4 regions of the Mesorhizobium sp. M1217 genome follow, and region 1 is predicted to be linked to each of the others. Evidence: predicted binding sites of a transcription regulator. Region 1 holds the regulator's gene; each other region holds the start of a gene.
The links. The regulator LexA, encoded in region 1, represses DNA repair genes until DNA is damaged. The targets are predictions, from matches to a motif close to TGTTCNNNNTGTGTTCNG.
Positions count from the first base shown of each region.

Region 2: NKH37_RS30825 (ImuA family protein) is a predicted target of LexA. The motif match lies at 2,413-2,430, and genes of this name have one in related genera.
Region 3: parE (DNA topoisomerase IV subunit B) is a predicted target of LexA. The motif match lies at 2,932-2,949, and genes of this name have one in related genera.
Region 4: NKH37_RS09830 (DNA recombination protein RmuC) is a predicted target of LexA. The motif match lies at 2,452-2,469, and genes of this name have one in related genera.

Region 1 is NZ_JAMYMA010000001.1:347,022-352,290, forward strand. Features, by position in the region: gene NKH37_RS01780 (molybdopterin molybdotransferase MoeA) at 1-582, shown strand, start outside; gene NKH37_RS01785 (hormone-sensitive lipase) at 590-1,420, opposite strand; gene kynU (kynureninase) at 1,516-2,763, opposite strand; gene lexA (transcriptional repressor LexA) at 3,236-3,967, shown strand; gene NKH37_RS01800 (ComEC/Rec2 family competence protein) at 3,961-5,269, opposite strand, start outside.
Region 2 is NZ_JAMYMA010000026.1:33,804-39,072, forward strand. Features, by position in the region: gene NKH37_RS30805 (metallopeptidase family protein) at 1-2, opposite strand, end outside; gene NKH37_RS30810 (IS1595 family transposase) at 164-1,123, shown strand; gene NKH37_RS30815 (hypothetical protein) at 1,524-1,694, opposite strand; gene NKH37_RS30820 (hypothetical protein) at 1,798-2,172, shown strand; gene NKH37_RS30825 (ImuA family protein) at 2,454-3,509, shown strand; gene NKH37_RS30830 (DUF6504 family protein) at 3,442-4,920, shown strand; gene NKH37_RS30835 (error-prone DNA polymerase) at 4,917-5,269, shown strand, end outside.
Region 3 is NZ_JAMYMA010000008.1:28,375-33,643, forward strand. Features, by position in the region: gene gcvP (aminomethyl-transferring glycine dehydrogenase) at 1-1,505, shown strand, start outside; gene NKH37_RS15220 (GGDEF domain-containing protein) at 1,577-2,746, opposite strand; gene parE (DNA topoisomerase IV subunit B) at 3,020-5,071, shown strand; gene NKH37_RS15230 (DUF2336 domain-containing protein) at 5,248-5,269, opposite strand, start outside.
Region 4 is NZ_JAMYMA010000005.1:51,506-56,774, reverse strand. Features, by position in the region: gene NKH37_RS09840 (cation diffusion facilitator family transporter) at 1-641, shown strand, start outside; gene NKH37_RS09835 (GFA family protein) at 709-1,113, shown strand; gene NKH37_RS09830 (DNA recombination protein RmuC) at 1,157-2,419, opposite strand; gene def (peptide deformylase) at 2,523-3,053, shown strand; gene fmt (methionyl-tRNA formyltransferase) at 3,070-3,999, shown strand; gene NKH37_RS09815 (GNAT family N-acetyltransferase) at 3,996-4,505, shown strand; gene truA (tRNA pseudouridine(38-40) synthase TruA) at 4,524-5,269, shown strand, end outside; gene NKH37_RS09805 (hypothetical protein) at 5,261-5,269, opposite strand, start outside.

The DNA of each region.
Region 1 (5,269 bases):
GCCGCACAGTCGGTCGGTGCGCGAGTGCTCGACCTTGGCATCGCGCCGGACCGCAGGGAGGCGATCGCTGCGCTGGTGGAAAAGGCCGTGAAGGCTGGCGCGAACGTCATCGTCACGCTGGGCGGTGCCTCGGTCGGTGACCACGATTTCGTCCATGACGTGCTGACCGGGCAAGGCATGACTCTCGATTTCTGGAAGATCGCCATGCGGCCGGGCAAGCCGCTGATGTTCGGGCGGCTGGGCGACATTCGCTGCATCGGCTTGCCCGGCAATCCGGTGGCGAGCCTGGTCTGCACCCAGCTCTTCCTGAAGCCGCTGCTGGCGCGGCTCGGCGGCCGCGCCTTTCAGCAGGATATGCGTGAGGCACGGCTCGGCGCTGCCATGCCGGCCAACGATCTCAGGCAGGATTATGTGCGGGCTGTTGTCAGCGCTGACGCCGGCACGCTCGTGGCGACGCCGTTCAGCATCCAGGATTCCTCGATGCTGAAAATGCTGGCCGATGCCAACGGGCTGATCGTCCGTGCGCCGTTCACGCCCGCCGCGGCGGCGGGCGCCGCTTGCGACGTGCTGATGCTACGCTGAACCTGCCTCACTCCGAGATCAAGGTCCGGGTCAGCGGATGGTCTGGATCGGCCAAACCGTCGATGATGTTGAAATGATGCCGGTCAGGCTCGACCACCGAACTGGTCGCGGCACCCAGGCCGATCCAGATGTTGGCCAGTAACGCGCTCTGGCGCAGGAATTCGGCGCGCTCGCCGCCGCCGGCCCAGCAGGTCAGGCGGGCCTTGTCCATCGGGCGCAGCAGCACCGGGCTTTCGGCCTGCGCCTCGGCCTCATCGATCGCCAGCGTCTCGTTCATGCCGGTGCGCATGATCGGGCGCAAATCGTGCACACCCGAGATCGATACGACATGGCGAATGCGCCGGACAATTTCGGGCGCCAGCGGCGTCGTCGTCGTAACCATCCGGCTAACAAGATGGCCACCGGCCGAGTGTCCGGTCAGCATCAGCGGCCCTGCGACCATCCCCGCCGCCTTGCCGATCGCCGCGCCGACTTCCTTGACGATGCCGCCAATGCGCATCTGCGGACAGAGCGTGTAGGACGGCATCGCCACGGCATAGCCGCGATCAACAGCGCCAGCGGCAAGATGCGACCAGAAACTCTTGTCGAATGCCATCCAGTAGCCGCCATGGACGAACACCACGAGCCCCTTGGGCTTGGTGGCCGGCAGGAAAAGATCGAGCCGGTTGCGTGGGTTTTCGCCATAGGCGATGTCGAGCCGTGCCCTGCCCTCGGTCGAAAGCACGTCGCGAAAACCCCCCGCGGGCTCCACCCAGGCCGCCGGCCAGCGATCGCTGCCGGCTATGTTGGCGCCGTTGGCATAGGCGTTGTCCCAATCGGCAATGTGACGTTCGAACACCCTGCGCCCTCCCCTGGCAATATGGCCCTGCAACGAGCGTGAGCATCGCGCGGCGCGTCGTCGCCAGCCTCACGATTCCAGCTCTCGCATCAATCTCAAGTGACAGCCGCCTTGATGGCGAAGCGCGCATCCTTCCACGCACCGGTGCGCAGGATGTCCTCAAGCACTTCGACGGCCTGCCAGACATCGGCATAGCCGACATAGAGCGGGGTGAAGCCGAAGCGCATGGTCGATGGCGCGCGAAAATCGCCGATCACGCCACGTTCGATCAGCGCGCGCATGATCTGGTAGCCATGCTCGTGCATGAATGAAATCTGGCTGCCGCGTTTTTCCCCGTCGCGCGTGCTTTCGAGCGTTAGCCCGTAAGTGCCGCACTTTGCCTCGACAAGCTCGATGAACAGATCGGCCAGCGCGATGCTCTTCTTGCGCACCGCCGTCATGTCGACATCGTTCCAGATGTCGAGCGCGCCCTTCAGCGTGCGCATCGACAGGACCGGCTGGGTGCCGCACAGAAACCGGCGGATGCCGGTGCCGGCCGCATAGCCTGGCTCGAAGGCGAAGGGCCGTGCATGGCCCCACCAGCCGGTGAGCGGCTGCTGGATGTCGGCAAGATGCCGCTCAGCCGCATAGATGAAGGCAGGCGCGCCCGGTCCGCCATTCAGATATTTGTAGGTGCAGCCAACGGCAAAATCGGCGTTTGCCTTGTCGAGCTCGACTGGCATCGCACCGGCGGTGTGGCAGAGATCCCAGACGATCATCGCCCCGGCTTCCTGGGCCCTGCGCGTCAGCGCCGGCATGTCGCGCAGTTCGCCCGACTTGTAGTTGACGTGGTTGACCAGCACCACGGCGGTGCCTTCGTCGATCAGCTCTTCGATGCTCGGCGCGTCGACCCCCGAGAGGCGAAGCAGCGTATCTTTTCGCGTCGAAACCACACCCTCAGCCATGTAGAGATCTGTCGGAAAACTGTCGCCCTCGGCGACGATGACCTGCCGCTCCGGCCGCATGGCCATGGCGGCGTGCAGCAGCTTGTAGATGTTGACCGATGTCGTGTCGCAGACCACCGTCTGGCCGGCCGCGGCACCGATCAGGCGCCCGAGCTGGTCGCCGAGTTCGAGTGGCATGTTGAACCAGCCGGCCGTGTTCCAGGCGCGGATGAGATCATGCGCCCATTCTTCGGTCGCTGCCTTGCTCAATTCATCGAAAGCGGCACGCGAAGCGGCCCCTAGCGAATTGCCGTCGAGATAGATCACTCCTTGCGGCAGCACAAAGCGGTCGCGCATCGCGCGCAGCGGATCTGCAGCATCCAACGCCTTTATGGCCACGAGATCGGGAATTCCTGTCATGATTTGTCTGCTCCCCCAAGATTCACCGCAACGCCGGACACGCATCGACGGCATCCATCGGTCACGAGCGGTTCTCCATTACCTGGTATCGCGCAGCAAGGCTCCACCGGCGACAAGTTGCCTGACCACGCGGTGGAAACCAGGAGCCAAGCCAACCCAAGGTTGGCGTTTTGAGTTCGTTTCGTTCACGGTGCATTGACCAAACCGCACAGTCGATACGGCTTCAATTCCGTGCCCCTTTGCCGGCTGACGGCCGATAGCAGTGCCGCCTTCTGGAAACCCAGAGGCCGCAAACGAAAGCAGAATCAAGGCGATGAGGCCCGCGGCGGTGAAAATGCAGCGTCCCGGTTTGGCGAGTGGTATCGTTACCCGAGCCCTAATACATTCATTAAACTTTAAACAGTTGCGGAACACAACTGGAACAGATAGTGTTTGTTCTGGGTTTGTTTTTCTGATTCTGTTGGGGGTCGCTATGCTGACACGCAAACAACACGAACTGCTTATGTTCATCCACGAAAGGCTGAAGGAAAGCGGTATCCCGCCCTCCTTCGACGAGATGAAGGAAGCGCTCGACCTGGCTTCCAAATCGGGAATCCACCGGCTGATTACGGCGCTGGAGGAGCGCGGCTTCATTCGCCGTTTGCCCAACAGGGCTCGTGCGCTGGAGGTGCTGCGCCTGCCCGATTCGATCGCCCCCGGCCTCAATGCGGCACGCAAGTTCTCGCCGAGCGTCATCCAGGGCAGTCTTGGGCAAGGTCCTCGGCAAGGCAAGCCGACATCGTCGCGCGTCCCTGCAGCCGGCAATGACGACGATGTCGTCGCCGCCGTGTCTATCCCGGTGATGGGCCGCATCGCCGCTGGTGTGCCGATCGATGCCATCCAGCACCAGACGCATTCGATCTCGGTGCCGCCGGACATGATCATGGGCGGCGAGCATTATGCGCTCGAGGTCAAAGGCGATTCGATGATCGAGGCTGGCATTTTCGACGGCGACACGGTGATCATCCGCAATGCCGATACGGCGAGCCCCGGTGAGATCGTGGTGGCACTGGTCGACGAGGAAGAAGCGACGCTGAAGCGGTTCCGCCGCAAGGGCGCCTCGATCGCCCTGGAAGCCGCCAATCCGGCCTACGAGACGCGCATCTTCGGACCAGACAGGGTCAAGGTGCAGGGCAAGCTCGTTGGGCTGATCCGCCGCTACTGAGCTGCGCCCTTGGCGCCGGCTTTTGGCTTGTCGGCTCTGCGGTATGGCGGCATGCCCCGCGCCGCGCGTGAAAATTTCCGCTGCACGTGCCAGGGCCGGTATGATTTTTCGACGGCGAAGCGGATTTCGGCGCGTGTTGCCGCTTGTGGATCGAAATAGACGGCCGCACTTCCCGCGCGCGCCAGTTGCCGTTTGGTGACGACGAGGACCAGCCGGTCGTAGTAGCAGGGATTATGGGCGGTGGCGTCGTCGATGACGATCAAGCTGGCAAAGGCGCAGGCTGGCCGTGCAGTATCGCGGTCATTGGCTAGCGCGATGATCGCGCCGGATGGATGCCTGGCAAGGCAGAGACCGTCCGTGCAAATGAACGGCATGCCCGGCGGTAAGTCGGCCGGATCGGCAATGTCGAATTGCGGATCGTTCTTTCCAGGTGTTTCCGGCGCGACGATAGCCTCTGATGTGAGCGCGCGTTTCCAGTTGTCGATGGTGAACTCATTCGGGCGTGCCCGGTTGACCGCGAGTTCACCGCTGCCGATCGGCAGCGCGACGAGCCGTGCGTCCTCCGAGATCAATACATCGGGTACGCGCGTCTGCGTTGTCGTTAGCAAGCCGGCGAGCGCAAAAGGAAGGGCCACGAGCCGCAACCAGGTCGTCGCCATGCTGGCAATGACGAGGGCGATCGTCACCAAAAGGACAGATCTCAGCGAAATCAGCCCGACCGCATCGATCGGCGAGCGCTCGGAGATCCACCCGGACAGGGCGATCATCGCCGTCAGCCCCTTGCCCATCACGTAGAGGAAAGGCCCATCCGCGCCGAACGGCATCGCCAGCGCACTGAGGACGGCGAAGGGCATGACGACCAGTGAGACGATAGGCATGATGGCCAGATTGGCGAACAGGCTGAGCGGCGCCACGCGCTGGAAATGCCATATGGCGAAAAGCGCCGTGGCGCTCCCTGCAATGATCGAGGTCATCGCCAGGCCGCCCATGCCCATCAGTACCTTTCTAGTGGCAAAGCGTAGCGGCGACCGCCGGGGCGGCGGCGTGGTGGCCCCGCCGGCGCGGTAATCGGACCAGCCTGCATAGGCGCCGACAAGGGCCGCCGTCGCGGCGAAGGACATCTGGAAGCTCGGACCGACCACCTCGTGCGGCGACACCAGAATGACCGCGATGGCCGAGATCGCCAGGTTGCGCATGGTGAGCGCGGCCCGGTCGAACAGCACGGCGATAAGCATCACCGCCAACATGATGAAGCTGCGTTCGGCCGCCACCACAATGCCGGAAAAGACGAGGTAGGCCGCA
Region 2 (5,269 bases), on a different contig from region 1:
ATGCTTTGTCCTTTGATCCCGGCATATAGGCTTTCGGGCCGGACTCGGCAAATGGTCGGGCTGGAGCGCCCGGACCATGCCATCAAGGCAGGAATAAATTCCTAATTATATACTTGACAAAGTAAGCGCCTCTTGGGATAAATGATTCCAAGGAGTTAGCCCAATGCGCCTCGACAGCCCGATCTTCCAAGACGCCGACGCCGCCCGCATCCATCTGGAAGCGCAGCGCTGGCCGTATGGCCCGAACTGCCCGCATTGCGGCAATGCCAATCCCGACCGCATCACCAAGATGGAAGGCAAGGCTCATCGTCCCGGCCTGTACAACTGCATGGAATGCCGTGAGCAGTTCACCGTCACTGTCGGCACCGTGTTCGAGCGCTCCAAGATCGCCTTGAACAAGTGGCTTCTGGCGACGTTCCTTATGGCTTCGTCAAAGAAGGGCATGAGCGCTCACCAGCTGCACCGTATGCTTGGCGTCACCTATAAGACGGCTTGGTTCATGGCGCACCGCATTCGCGAGGCCATGAACGAGGACGTTCAGTCATCTGGCCCGTTGGGCGGCGAAGGCAAGACCGTCGAAGCCGACGAAACATACTATGGACGCCGCGAAGATGGCTATGTTTCGCCGGAGCGCAAAGGCCGTCCTTATCTGAAGCGCAAGAAGCCCATGAAGAATGCCGTCATCGGTCTGGTCGAGCGTGGCGGCAAGGCTCGCATGTTCCATGTCCAGCACGCTACCAAGGTCGCCGTGCGCGATATTTTGGTCCGCAACGCCGACCGTCAATCGACGCTCTACACCGACGAAAGCGCCCTCTATCCAGTTACTCGCCGCGAGTTCTCCAAGCACGATACCGTGAAGCATTCCGCCGGCGAATACGCTCGCGGCGACGTGCATACGAACACCATCGAAAGCGTGTTCTCAGTCTTCAAACGCGGCATGGTCGGAACTTATCAGCACTGCGGCGAGGCTCATCTGCATCGCTATCTTGCCGAGTTCGATTTCCGCTATAACCGCCGTACTGCCTTGAACGTTTCGGATACGGAACGTCATGATCAGTTGCTTGCCAAGATCGAAGGCAAGCGCCTTACCTATCGGCGGATTGGTGAAAGCCCGAACGCTTAAGCAAAAGGCGCAAAAGCTACTTCGGAAGCGAAGGAAGAAGCCCCTGTGAAAACCGGGCATGGCGGCTTGTAGGAGTCGTCGCGCGTATTCGGATCAACTAATGTCTGATTCGGTCTAACTCCAGACCGGCTGCGGGACGCGCCCTGAACGGGCGGGGCGCTATCCCGCGTTCCGGTTAACCGGGGACCATCCCGGCGGAGGACACGAACATGGTCACATGTTCATGGCCGAAGTCCGTATACGTCACCTTCTATGTGCGTATACGTTTTGGACGACTAGAGTTCGTCCGCGAGCATTGCAGGAGCTATCCGTCCTTCTAAGGCGGAAACCTCCCAAGTGCCAACTGGCCCCGCTCTTGCGGGGTCTTTTTTTGACAAACGAATCTTGGCCGTATTCGCCATTATTTGCAAACCGTTTCGTCCCCGTTTCGTTCTGATTTAGGGGATTTATTTTTCTCAGCCGCGTTCCCGTGCGTGTCCTTAGACTTAGTATGAGGGTCGGGCGGCGTCTTCAGCATCCGCTTCAGAGTCTCGTTGAATTTCTTTTCGTCCACGTTTGGATTGTCAGCCATGCAAAGCTCCTTGGACCCCGCATTCATACACCCAGGATTGCCAGAGCGGATCATATATTTCACTGGGGTAATCGCATTGGAATGTGCGGCCCTAGACTTTTTTGTGAGTATTCTGGACGGCAGCAACCGTAGCTTACCCTATGATGAGGTCACCAAAAACGTCCTGCCCGAAGACACGCGCCGGAAGACCGAACGCTGTATCAAAGCAGCCCAAGACGAAGAACTTGCCAAGGCGCTTGCCGAGATCCCGGAAATCTTAGCACTCAGGAATGTTTACCTGCACTCACTCGCAGTTTCCGAGACGCCGTTCGGTGCGGCGACCGATACCATCGTCTTCCGAGGCAAACATCAGAACCTACCACCCTCGCGCTCTGAGCCGGCTCTGACTGCATTGCGCGATAGGATCGGGAATGTGAATGCCGTGCTCCTAAAGCATATCAAACGGTACGGTTATATCCAGCACGTGACATCGTTCTGAACAGTGTCACGATAAAGTCGGTGCTGCTAACTTCGTCAGGGCCGCCAGAGGCCCAAAACCTACGGAACTCCTCTTCACCCGCCTTAATCATAGCGGGCGTGACCTCAATTTCCTCAGTCTTTTCAGTGCCGGCCTGTCGGCTCGAATCATAGGACATATTCCCATACTTTCTCAAGTATATAATTGGGAATAAATTCCCCATGACTCCGCTTGACTCTTTGGCCGCCCTCTGGAATCTATAGGAACATAACAGGAACAATTGTGAGTGGAAGCTGACCGTCATGGCGACAAGCGCCGTGGCGCGGGAGACTGTTTTTGCCCTGCGCCGCCAGATCGCGAAGATCGAAGGGACCTTGTCCGAGCGCCTGGAAGCGCCGGCCGGTTCGTCGTTTGACGCGGATGTGCCTCGCCAGAGTCTGGCATCCTCTCGGAATCCGACACCCGCTCGGAATCTGACGATTGTCCGTCGCGGCCTCGCCGTGGCGCCGCCCGATGCGTTTTTGCGCACCGGTGCCGAGCGCCTCGATGCTGCGCTGAGCGGCGGCCTGCCGAAGGCGGCGCTGAGCGAGTTTCATGGCGCCGCGACCCGCGATGCCGGAGCAGTCGCCGGTTTTGTCCTGTCGCTCATCAGCCTGATCCTCAGCCAGGGGCCGCGACTGCCGGTGCTGTGGATCGGCACATCCGAGGTTTTCCGCGAGGCCGGCTTTCCCTATGCCGGGGGGCTTCACGCCTTCTTCGGCATCGAGCCGGAGCAATTGCTGTTTTCCGAGGCGCCAAGGCTGCTCGATGCGCTGTGGGTCGCCGAGGAGGCCGCCAGGATGACGGCGCTGGCCGCAGTCATCCTCGAAATCCGTGGCAACCCGCAGCGGCTGGATCTCACCGCGACGCGGCGGCTGCACGCCCGGGCGCAGAGTGCCGGCCGGCCGCTGTTCCTGCTGCGCCAGGCCGGCGAGCCCGAGCCGACGGCAGCGCCCGTCCGCCTCATCCTGTCGGCGGCACCGGCGGCAGCGCGCGAGACGATCGCCGGGCCGCTCGCCGGCTCGATCGGCCGGCCCGCCTTCACCATCACCATCGGCAAGAGCCGCACTGCCTTGCCCGGAAAATTCACACTGGAGTGGAACCCCGATGAACGCATATTCGAAGAAAGACGGGGCGAGGAATGGGCAAAGAATCCTGTCCCTGTGGTTTCCACATCTCGCCGCCGAGAGGATCCTGCGGCAGCGCCTGGGGCGGTCCTGGCGTTCCCGGCCGTCGGATCACCTGCCGCTGGTGATCAGTCACCGCGACCGGAACGCCCAGCGCATCGCCGCCCTCGACGAGCGGGCCGAGGCGCTTAACCTGAAACGCGGCATGGGCATAGCCGATGCACGCGCCATGCATCCCTCGATCGACATCGTGGAGGCCGATCCGGAAGCCGACCGGCGCCTGCTCGAAGGCCTCGCCGACTGGTGCGACCGCTATACCCCGCTGATGGCGCTCGACGGGGCCGATGGCCTCTATCTCGACGTCACCGGCTGCACCCATCTTTTCGGCGGCGAACGCTCGATGCTGGACGACATCCTGTCGCGTTTTTTCCATCAGGGCTTCGATGTCCGCACCGGGCTTGCCGCCACGCCGGGCTCGGCCTGGGCGGCGGCGCGGTTTGCCGGCGACCGCATCGTTCCCGATGGTGAGGAGGAAGCGCTTCTCGCGCCCTTGCCGTTGGCGGCACTGCGCATCGATCCAGAGGTCCGCGCCAGCCTCGAAAGCGTCGGCCTGCGCACGGCGGGCGCCGTCATGGCGGCACCGCGCGCGCCGCTGGCCCGCCGCTTCGGCGCATCGCTGCTATTGCGCCTCGACCAGGCGCTCGGCCGCCTCGACGAAGCCGTGTCGCCGCGCCTGCCGGTCGCGCCGCTTTCGGTCGAACGCCACCTCGCCGAGCCGATCATGCTGACCGAGGACATCGAGCGGCTGACAGGCATGCTGGCGGCCACATTGAAGAAGGACCTCGAGCGTCGCGGCGAGGGCGCAAGGCGGCTGGCGCTGCTGCTCTTTCGCGTCGATGGCGGCGTCAGCCGCATCGCCGTCGGCACCTCGCGACCTTTGCGCGAGCCGCTGCTGATCCAGAAATTGTTTCACGAAAGGCTTGCCGCGCTCGAACAGGATATCGACGCCGGCTATGGTTTCGATCTCGTGCGCCTCTCGGTGCTGACCGCCGCCGCCTTCGACATGCAGCAGGCAGACCTTGCCGGCGAGACGAACGACGGGGGCGCCGACATCGCGCTTTTTGCCGACCGCATCCGCGCCCGGCTCGGCGAAGGCGCGGTCTTGAAGCCGGTCGCCGTCGAGAGCCATCTGCCGGAGCGCGCCGTCGCCGCCATTCCCTTCGCCGAAGCGCCGCAGAGAAGCTCGCCGCCGAAGCAGCCGGACAAGGTGAAGGATGCTCCCACGACCGTCTTCCAGCCGGAACGGCCGATCCGGCTTTTCCGTTCGCCCGAGCCGATCGAGGTGCCGGCCACCGAAATGCCGGAAGGCCCACCTTTGAACTTCCGCTGGCGGCGCGCGCTCTACCGGGTCGCGCGCGCCGAAGGGCCGGAGCGCATTGCGCCTGAATGGTGGCGAGAGGCGGCGGGACGGGAAGATGCGCCGACCCGGGACTATTTCCGCATCGAGGATGCCGACGGCCGCCGTTACTGGCTTTACCGCCAAGGCCTCTACGGCGCCTCGCAGCCCGCTCCGCGCTGGTTCATGCATGGAGTCTTCGCATGAATGCGCTGACAGCCGTTCCCTATGCCGAATTCGGCATCCAGTCGAACTTCTCGTTCCTGCGCGGCGCCTCGAAACCGGAGGAGCTGGTGGTCGCGGCGAAATTCATGGGGTTTTCAGCGATCGGGCTCGCCGACCGCAATACGGTGGCGGGCGTCGTGCGCGCCTGGCAGCAGGCCAAGGTGGAGGGTGTTTCCTATCATCCCGGCTGCCGCCTGGTATTTTGCGACGGCACGCCGGACATTCTCGCTTACCCGCAGAACCGCAAGGGCTGGGGCCATCTCTGCCGCATGCTGACGCAGGCCAATTTGCGCGACGAAAACGAAAAGGGAGCAACGCTTCTCAAACAAAG
Region 3 (5,269 bases), on a different contig from region 1:
CCGCCGGCAGTTCCATGCCAGGAAAAGCGCGCGGCAAGGAGTTCCTCACCCAACCCGTCTTCCGCGAAAACCACTCGGAAACCGACATGATGCGCTTCTTGCGCCGGCTGTCCGACAAGGACCTGGCGCTCGACCGCGCCATGATCCCGCTCGGCTCCTGCACCATGAAGCTCAACGCCGCCGCCGAAATGATGCCGGTAAGCTGGCCCGATGTCGCCAACCTGCATCCCTTTGCCCCGGCGAGCCATTCGGTAGGCTATCGCGCCATGATCGACGAGCTGGAAGGCTGGCTGGCGGAGATCACCGGCTTCGACGCGGTGACCCTGCAGCCCAATGCCGGCAGCCAGGGCGAATATGCAGGGCTGCTCGCCATTCGCGGCTATCATTTGTCGCGTGGCGAAGGCCATCGCACCGTCTGCCTGATCCCGTCCTCGGCGCATGGCACCAATCCGGCAAGTGCGGCCATGGCCGGCATGAGTGTCGTCGTCGTGCGCTGCACCGAGGACGGCAATATCGACATGGAAGACTTGCAGGCCAAGGCGGCCGAGCATGCAAAAGACCTCGCGGCGCTGATGTTCACCTATCCTTCGACGCATGGTGTTTTCGAGGAAGGCGCGCGCGACCTCTGTGCGCTCGTCCACAGCCATGGCGGCCAGGTCTATTTCGACGGCGCCAATCTCAACGCTCTGGTCGGCCTCACCCGTCCTGGCGATATCGGTGCCGATGTCTGCCACATGAACCTGCACAAGACCTTCTGCATTCCACATGGCGGCGGCGGCCCCGGCGTCGGCCCGATCGGCGTCAAGGCGCATCTGAAGCCATATCTGCCCGGCCACGTCACCGAAGGCTCGGCCCATGCCGTGGCGGCGGCACCGTTCGGCAGCGCCTCGATCCTGCCGATCACCTGGATGTACATCCGCATGATGGGCGCTTCCGGCCTGAAGCAGGCGACCGAGACGGCGATCATCTCCGCCAACTACGTGGCGACGCGGCTTGGCGAGCATTTCCCCCTGCTTTACAAGGGGCGCAACGGACGCGTTGCGCATGAATGCATCCTCGACACCCGCGTGCTCAAGGACAGCGCCGGCATCAGCGTCGACGATATCGCCAAGCGGCTGATCGACTATGGCTTCCACGCGCCGACCATGTCGTTCCCGGTGGCCGGCACGCTGATGGTCGAGCCGACCGAATCCGAGCCCAAGCGCGAGCTGGATCGTTTCTGCGAAGCCATGATCGCCATAGCCGGCGAGGCAGCCAAGGTGGCGAAGGGCGAATGGCCCTTGGCCGACAATCCTCTGGTCAATGCGCCACATACCGCCGCCGAGGCGTTGGCCGGCCAGTGGACCCATCCCTATTCGCGCCTGGAAGCGGCCTACCCCGCCGGCGATGCCGATACGGCGGCAAAATACTGGCCACCGGTGTCACGCATCGACAACGTCGCCGGCGACCGCAACCTGGTTTGCTCCTGCCCGCCGCTGTCGGAATATCTGGGTGCGGCGGAGTAGACCATGATCCCGAAGAGTGGAATCCGGTTTTCGGACAAGATCATGGTCTAACAAGAAGATAGAAGCCTCAATCAGGCAGAACGCAAGGCCGGCCCGTCGGCCTTGCTCGCCCTGTCCCGGGCGATGACGCGATTTCGCCCGGCGCGCTTTGCCGCATAGAGCGCGGCGTCGGCTTCGGCCAGCACATCATCGAGACCGGTGCCGCTCGTCCCACCAAAGCCGATGCCGCCGCTGACTGTGCTTCGCAACGGACCAAGCTGGGTGGCCACGACTTCCGTACCGAAGGCGACGCTGATCTTGCTCGCAATGTCATAGGCTTTTTCTTCCGTCATCCGCGACATGACGAGCACGAATTCCTCGCCGCCCAGCCGGAAGGCGTCGACGCCGGTTCTGGCGTATTTCCTGATGACGGCGGCAAAGCGGCGCAGGACCTGGTCGCCGACCGGATGACCGAATACGTCGTTCGTCCTTTTGAAATGGTCGAGGTCGAACATGGTGACGGACATGAACGGACCGAAGACCCGCTCGCCGTAGAGTGCCGTTAACGCCCGCCGGTTCATCAGCCCGGTCAATGGATCGGTCATCGTCTCGGCCTTCAATTCGATCTGCGCCTGCAAATGGTGCAGGGAGAGCGTTAATGCGCCAAGCCCGGTCATGCAGGCGACGGCTACGACGGAATTCACCCGCTCGGCCCAATTGTCCGGTGCTACGCCGAGCACCCACTGGCCCTTGACCAGCAGGACCGCGCCGCAAAGTCCGAACGACAGCGCACAGACGCCGCTCAGGAACGATACGACCAGCAATATCCGGCGATCGTGACCACCCTGGATCCAGAACATCGCCCCGATAAGCGAGAGTAGCGCCGTTACCGTCGCATAGGTGACAATGAAGCCGACACCATCAAACCCGAGATACGTCGCGCCCGCGCAAACAGCCATCGCAGCCAAGGTCGGCAAGATGACGCGCCTATAGTCGCGCATGCTGAGATATTGCATGGCCGACAGGCAGATAATCAGGAAGCCGAGGCTGAGAAGAGCAAGCACGATCTGGCAAAGCCAGGGGCTTGGATCTCTTGTGTAATGCCAAAACAAGACCACATGTGCGACGAGCACGAGAATGCCGCACGCCACCGTCAGCACAAAGCGTGCCTGTGGCGCGGTGAACCAGATCGCAAACATGGTGATGCTGAGGCACGTGCCCGACAGCGCCGCTGCGAGCAGGAGCGAACTGTAATCCAACATGCTTAAGCGACAGCCTCTTGAGGGTTTCGCTGCATCCTAGGTCAGCGACAGTCCGCGGATATCGTTTTTCAGCCAACCTTGCGGCGTAACCTTCGGACAAGGTTTACAAAGCGTCGATGCTCCAAGCTTCGACCCCATTTCCGCCGCTTGGTTGTCGAATGGTTTTGCAGTAAGAGGCTCTATCCTCGAACGTAACAGGAACCTCCGTCGCCTGCCCGCAAAAAGCGTGGCAGTATCGGGTGGTGATTCGCAGCATCGGAATCCAGGACCAGCATGGACGACAGCAACGATCTTTTCGGCAATTTGGGCAAGCAGCCGCAACCGGCTCGCGCCGCCGCGCGCCCGGCCGACCCGCTGGTGCAGGCGACGAAGCGGCCGGCGCCCCGTGACGCCAGCGAGAGCTATAGTGCCGCCGATATCGAGGTGCTGGAGGGGCTGGAGCCGGTGCGCCGCCGCCCGGGCATGTACATTGGCGGCACCGACGACAAGGCGATGCACCATCTGTTCGCCGAGGTCATCGACAATTCGATGGACGAGGCGGTCGCCGGCCATGCTACCTTCATCGATGTCGAGCTTTCCGCCGACGGATACCTGTCTGTAACCGACAACGGCCGCGGCATTCCGGTCGATCCGCACCCGAAATTCAAGAAGCCGGCGCTCGAACTCATCATGACCACGCTGCATTCAGGCGGCAAGTTCGACAGCAAGGTCTACGAGACCTCGGGAGGCCTGCACGGTGTCGGCGTTTCCGTGGTCAACGCGCTGTCCGACCATCTCGAGGTCGAGGTTGCGATTGGGCGCAAGCTCTATCGCCAGCGCTTCTCGCGAGGCGTTCCGGTGACCGGCCTGGAGCAGCTCGGCGAGGTGCACAACCGGCGCGGCACGAAGATCCGCTTCCATCCAGACGAGCAGATTTTCGGCAAGGGTGCTGCGTTCGAGCCGGCGCGGCTCTACCGCATGGCGCGGTCAAAAGCCTATCTGTTCGGCGGTGTCGAAATCCGCTGGACCTGCGATCCCTCGCTGATCAAGGAAAAGGACACGACGCCGGCCAAGGCAGAATTCCATTTTCCGGGCGGCCTCAAGGACTATCTGAAAGCCTCGCTCGGCGACGAATTCCAGGTGACCCGTGAAATGTTCGCCGGCAAGAGTGAGAAGCAGGGCGGTCACGGCTCGCTCGAATGGGCGGTGACCTGGTTCGGCGGCGACGGTTTTATGAATTCCTATTGCAACACCATTCCGACAGCTGAAGGCGGCACGCACGAGGCCGGCTTCCGCAACGTTCTGACGCGCGGCTTGCGCGCTTATGCCGACCTGGTCGGCAACAAGCGCGCTTCGATCGTCACATCCGAGGATGTGATGATCTCGGCGGCGGGCATGCTGTCGGTGTTCATCCGCGAACCGGAATTCGTCGGCCAGACCAAGGACAGGCTGGCGACGATCGAGGCGATCCGCATCGTCGAAAGCGCCATCCGCGACCCGTTCGACCATTGGCTGGCCGACAATCCGCAGGAAGCTTCGAAACTGCTCGAATGGGTGATCGCGCGTGCCGACGAGCGGGTGCGCCGCCGCCAGGAAAAGGAAGTGTCGCGCAAGAGCGCGGTGCGCAAGCTGCGCCTGCCCGGCAAGCTCGCCGACTGCACGCAGAATGCCGCCGCCGGTGCCGAACTTTTCATCGTCGAGGGCGATTCGGCCGGTGGCTCGGCGAAGCAGGCGCGCGACCGCGCCAGCCAGGCGGTGCTGCCCCTGCGCGGCAAGATCCTCAACGTCGCCAGCGCCGGCAACGACAAGCTGGCCGGCAACCAGCAGATATCCGACCTGATCCAGGCCTTGGGCTGCGGCACGCGCTCGAGATACCGCGACGAGGACCTGCGTTACGACCGGGTCATCATCATGACCGACGCCGACGTCGATGGTGCCCATATCGCTTCGCTGCTGATCACCTTCTTCTACCAGGAGATGCCGAGCCTGGTCCGCGGCGGCCATCTCTATCTGGCGGTGCCGCCGCTCTACTCGATCCGGCAAGGCGGCAAGGTCGCCTATGCCCGCGACGATGCGCACAAGGACGAACTTCTGCGCACCGAATTCACCGGGCGCGGCAAAGTCGAAATCGGCCGCTTCAAGGGGCTGGGCGAAATGATGGCCGCCCAGCTCAAAGAAACCACAATGGACCCGAGAAAGCGCACGCTGCTCAGGGTGGACGTCATCGACGCCGAGGCGGCGACCAAGGATGCGGTCGACGCATTGATGGGCACCAAGCCCGAGGCCCGCTTCCGCTTCATCCAGGAACGCGCGGAATTCGCCGCGACGGAAGTGCTGGATATCTGAGCGTCTTCTGCTAGGCGAGCCGCGGACGGCGGCTGTCACTGTGCGCAAGACTTTTCCGGATTTTTCGCGAAGGATGAGGCCTGGAACGGTTCAGCGTTTCACGGAAACGCCGAACCGCTCAGTTTTTTATTTTGACGCAAGTCGGAAAACCGTTTCACGCTTTTCCTGGAATTGCTTTAAGCAGCCGCGATCGCCAGC
Region 4 (5,269 bases), on a different contig from region 1:
AGCCGATTGCCAACGCAAAGGTGAACTACGCTGTACTTGGCCTTTCCTTCCTGTTCGAAGGCACCTCCTGGCTGGTGGCGCTGAACGAGTTCCGCCACCAAAAAGGCAGCCACGGCTGGCTCGAGGCGGTGCAGCTCAGCAAGGACCCGAGTGTCTACACCGTACTCTTCGAGGACAGCGCGGCACTTCTCGGCCTCGTTGTCGCCTTCGCCGGCATATTGGCGGCGGAACTGCTGGACATGCCGAAGCTCGACGGCGCCGCGTCGATCGGCATCGCGCTGATCCTGGGCGCGACCGCGATCTTCCTGGCCCGCGAAAGCAAGAGCCTGCTGCTCGGCGAGCCGGCCTCGCCCGAGGTGCAAATGAAAGTGCTGGCCATTGTCCAGCAGGACCCGGCGGTGCAGCGGGCAAATGGCGTACTGACGCTCCATATGGGGCCTCAGGAGATCGTCGCCGCTCTGAGCATCGAGTTCGAGGACCACTTGTCGGCGCCCGAGATAGAGACCTGTGTCGAACGCCTCGAGACACGGCTGAAGGCGGAGATGCCGGAGGTCACGCGCCTGTTCGTCAAGCCGCAGACCACCGGCACCTGGGAACGGCGGAGCAAGGCCTTGGCGGCGTCCGGAGGGGAGCCGGCCTGAGGAAAATGGCTGCGCCATCGGGCAGTCCCGGTTATGATTGCGCGCAAAAGCTCCAGGAGGAACGAAGATGAAAATCGACGGCGGGTGTCATTGCGGCGCCATTACTTACGAGGCCGAGGTCGATCCGGAAAAGACCACCATTTGTCACTGCATCGATTGTCAGAAGCTAACCGGAACGGCCTTTCGCGTCACCGTGCCGGCGTCCGAGGACAATTACACGATCACCAAGGGCGCGCCGAAAATCTACATCAAGACCGGTTCGAGTGGTGCCAAGCGCGCTCAGGCATTTTGCGGTGAGTGCGGCTCGCATCTCTACGCCACGTCGGCGGGCGCGGGACCGAAGGTTTACGGCATCAGGGTCGGCACGGCATGGCAGCGCGATCAACTGGTGCCGAGAAAGCAGATCTGGCATCGCTCGGCGCTGCATTGGCTGCCGGAATTCGAAGGCACAACCATCATCGAGGAGCAGTAGCGCCAGACCGGGCGAAGCCTCGGCTCCGGTTCCGGCGTAGCTCTCAATCGTCGCCTTCGACGACCCTTAGCCTCAGCTGCCCGGTTTTCGAATCGGCAACACGCGCGCTGCTTTCCGCTTTTGCTCCGCTGCCATTCGACCCAGCGGTGTCCTCCGCCGGCTGCACGCCAAACTCCAGCGCCTCGATCTTTTGTCCGCGCCTGGTCACCTTCGATGTCGAGACGAGGATGTCCTCGATATCCTTGGCCGATTGACCGAAATGCGTCTGCAATTTGCGCACCCGCTCGTCGAGCCGAGAGACGTCTTCCATCAGCCGGATGACCTCGCCCTGGATCAGGTGCGCCTGCTCGCGCATACGGGCATCCTTGAGGATCGCCTGGATGACCTGGATCGACAGCATCAAAAGCGATGGCGAGACGATGACGATCCGCGATCGATGCGCCTTTTGGACAACGGCCTCGAAATTCTCGTGGATTTCGGCGAACACCGATTCCGAGGGCACGAACATGAAGGCAGTGTCCTGCGTCTCGCCCTGGATCAGGTATTTTTCGGAAATATCCCGGACATGCACCTCGATGTCGCGGCGGAAAGCCTGAGCGGCGGACTTCTGCAGGTCGGCGCCTTCGGCGGCACGGATGGCATTCCAGGCCTCGAGTGGAAACTTTGCATCGATGGCAAGCGACGGTGCGCCGTTCGGCATCTTCACCAGGCAGTCGGGCCGGCTGCCATTCGACAAGGTCGCCTGGAATTCATAGGCGCCGTGGGGCAATCCGTCGGCGACGATGGCTTCCATACGCGACTGGCCGAAGGCGCCGCGCGTCTGCTTGTTGGAAAGGATCGCCTGCAATTGCACGACCTGGCCGGCCAGCGACTGGATGTTGCCTTGCGCGATATCGATGACCGCCAGCCGCTCCTGCAGCTTGGCGAGGCTCTCATGCGTCGATCTCGTCTGCTCGGTCATGGTCTGGCCGAGGCGGCCGGTCATGGCGTCGAGGCGCTGGCCGATCGACTGGGTCAGTTCGGCCTGACGCGCCCCGAACACTTCGGCGATAGCGCCCATACGGCCCTGCATTTCCGCCTGGCTTGCCAAGATGCCGGCCATCCGCACCTCGGCGTCGCGGGCGTGGTCGGCGGCTTCGGCGGCCGCCATTGCACGCGCCTTGGCCGATCGCCAGAGCGCAATGACGAGCGCCACGAACAGGCCGAGGAACAGCATTGCGCCGAAACCCAGGGCAGGGCCGAGCGTGATCGTGGTGGCGCCGAGGCGGGCGACAGGTTCGGACAGGATGGTGGCCAGATCGTTCATGCCGACAGCATAGATGATTCGGTCTGGCGGCACAGATCAAAACGTGAACGACCAGAAGGCGTCCCGGTTGACGCTTTTCCTGCGAGGTCTTAGGTGAGACGCCATGTCGATCAAGCCGCTTATCATCCTCCCCGATCCCGTCCTGCGTCAGGTTTCAAAACCGGTCGAGCGTGTCGACGGTGATTTGCGTAAACTGGCCGGCGACATGCTGGACACCATGTATGACGCGCCCGGCATCGGCCTCGCGGCGATCCAGGTCGGCGAACCCTTGCGCTTGCTAGTGATCGACCTCGCCAAGGAGGACGAGACGCCGGCACCGCACGTCTTCATCAATCCCGAAATCCTCGACAGCTCCGACCAGCGTTCGGTCTACGAGGAAGGCTGCCTGTCGATCCCGGATTACTATGCCGAGGTCGAGCGTCCGGCAGCGGTGCGGGTGAAGTATCTCGATCGCGACGGCAAGCTGCAGGAGATCGAGGCCGAGGGGCTGATGGCGACCTGCCTGCAGCATGAGATCGACCACCTAAACGGCGTGCTGTTCATCGACCACATCTCCAAGCTGAAGCGCGACATGGTGGTCAAGAAATTCAAGAAGCTCGCCAGGGACAAGGCGCCGGGCAAGATGGTGGGATAGGGGTCGACGAATGCCCCTGCGTGTCATCTTCATGGGTACGCCCGAATTCTCCGTGCAGACGCTGCGAGCGATCGCCGGGGCAGGGCATGAATTGGCAGCCGTCTACACGCAGCCGCCGCGCGCCGCAGGCCGGCGCGGGCTCGAGCTGACGCCGTCGCCGGTGCAGCGTGAGGCGGAGCGGCTTGGCATCGAGGTGCGGTCGCCGGTGTCGCTGAAGAGCGAGGCGGAGCAGCAGGCGTTCCGCACCTTGCGCGCCGATGTCGCCGTGGTCGTCGCCTACGGGCTGCTTCTGCCCAAACCTATTCTCGAGGCGCCGCGGCTCGGTTGCCTCAATGGCCACGCATCGCTATTGCCGCGCTGGCGCGGCGCTGCCCCTATCCAGCGCGCCATCATGGCCGGCGATACCGAGACGGGCATGATGGTGATGCGGATGGAGGAAGGCCTCGACACCGGGCCTGTGGCAATGGTTGAAAAATGCGCTATTGGACCCGACATGACGGCCGGCGATCTGCACGACCGGCTGATGATCCTGGGTGCTGCGCTGATGGTGCAAGCGCTCGAACGGCTCGAGCGGAATACGCTGACATTTACCACACAGGCGGAGGTGGGGGTGACCTACGCCAAGAAAATCGATAAATCGGAGACTCGCATAGACTGGCTGCGACCTGCCGGCGACGTGCACAACCAGATTCGCGGCCTGTCGCCCTTTCCCGGTGCATGGTGCGAGGCCGAAATCGGCGGCCGCATGGAACGGCTGAAACTGCTTCGCTCGACGCTCTCGCAAGGCGCCGGCGAACCGGGAGGAATTCTCGATGACCGGCTGACGGTTGCCTGCGGGTCAGGCGCGATCAGGCTGGTCGAAGTTCAACGTGCGGGCGGAAGGCCCATTGCCGCGCAGGAGTTTCTGCGCGGGGCCAAGCTCGAAAAAGGGATGAAATTGTCATGAGCATGATGTCCATACGCGCGGCGACGCCGCGGGACCGCGAGGCGATTCGCCTTGTCGAAGAACACGCATTCGGCCAGCAGGCGGAGGCCGGACTGGTCGACGCGCTGGTCACCGGCGGTGATGCCGTCGTCGAACTGGTGGCGGACGAAGACGGGCAAGTGGTCGGCCATATCCTGTTTTCACGGCTCTTCGTGCAGAATGGCGGCAAGAGCTTCCCGGCAGTCGCGCTGGCGCCGCTGGCAGTCGAGCCGTCGTTCCACGGCACCGGCATCGGCGGTGCCCTGGTCCGCGAGGCTCATATCCGCCTGAAAGCCGCCGGCGAGACGCTCGCTGTGGTGCTCGGCGATCCGGCCTACTATGGCCGCTTCGGCTACAGCCGCGCCCGTGCAGCGAAATTCGAGAGCGACTACCAAGGCGAGGCTTTGCAGGCGCTTGCCTGGGGCGAGGCGCCGGAGACCGGCAGGCTGGTCTACGCCTCGGCCTTCGGCTCAGCCCTCGCCGCCTGATTTCGCCTCGATCCGGGAATGCCGCGTTTTCGCCTCGACATCGAATATGACGGCAGTCTCTTCGCCGGCTGGCAACGCCAGGCCAATCAGCCTTCGGTGCAGCAGGCGATCGAGCAGGCGATCGAGAAGTTCTGCAGCGAGCAGGTCTCTCTGCGCGCCGCCGGCCGCACCGATGCCGGTGTCCACGCGACCGCTCAGGTGGCGCATGTCGATCTGGTCAAGGCATGGCCCGGCGACAAGGTGCGCGACGCCGTCAACGCGCATCTGCAAGCGGCCAAGGCGCACATCGCCATCCTGAAGGCCGCCGTCGTGCCGGATGGCTTCGATGCGCGTTTCTCGGCGATCGGCCGCCACTATCTCTACCGTATCGTCAACCGCCGCGCGCCAGCAGCGCTCGACAAGGGCAAGATCTGGTGGGTACCGAAGCAGCTCGATGCCGCCGCCATGCACGAAGCGGCAAAAGTGCTGCTTGGCCGGCATGATTTCACCACCTTCCGCTCGACCCAGTGCCAAGCCACCAGCCCGGTCCGCACGCTCGACCGGCTGGATGTCAGCCGGGCGGGCGATTTCATCGAAGTCCGCGCTTCGGCGCGGTCATTCCTGCACAACCAGGTGCGCTCGATGGTCGGCTCGCTCAAACGTGTCGGCGAAGGCGGCTGGACCATTGCCGACCTCAAGGCCGCGCTCGAGGCGCGCGACCGTGCGGCCTGCGGTCAGGTGGCGCCGCCCGACGGGCTGTTTCTAGTCGGCGTCGATTATCCGAC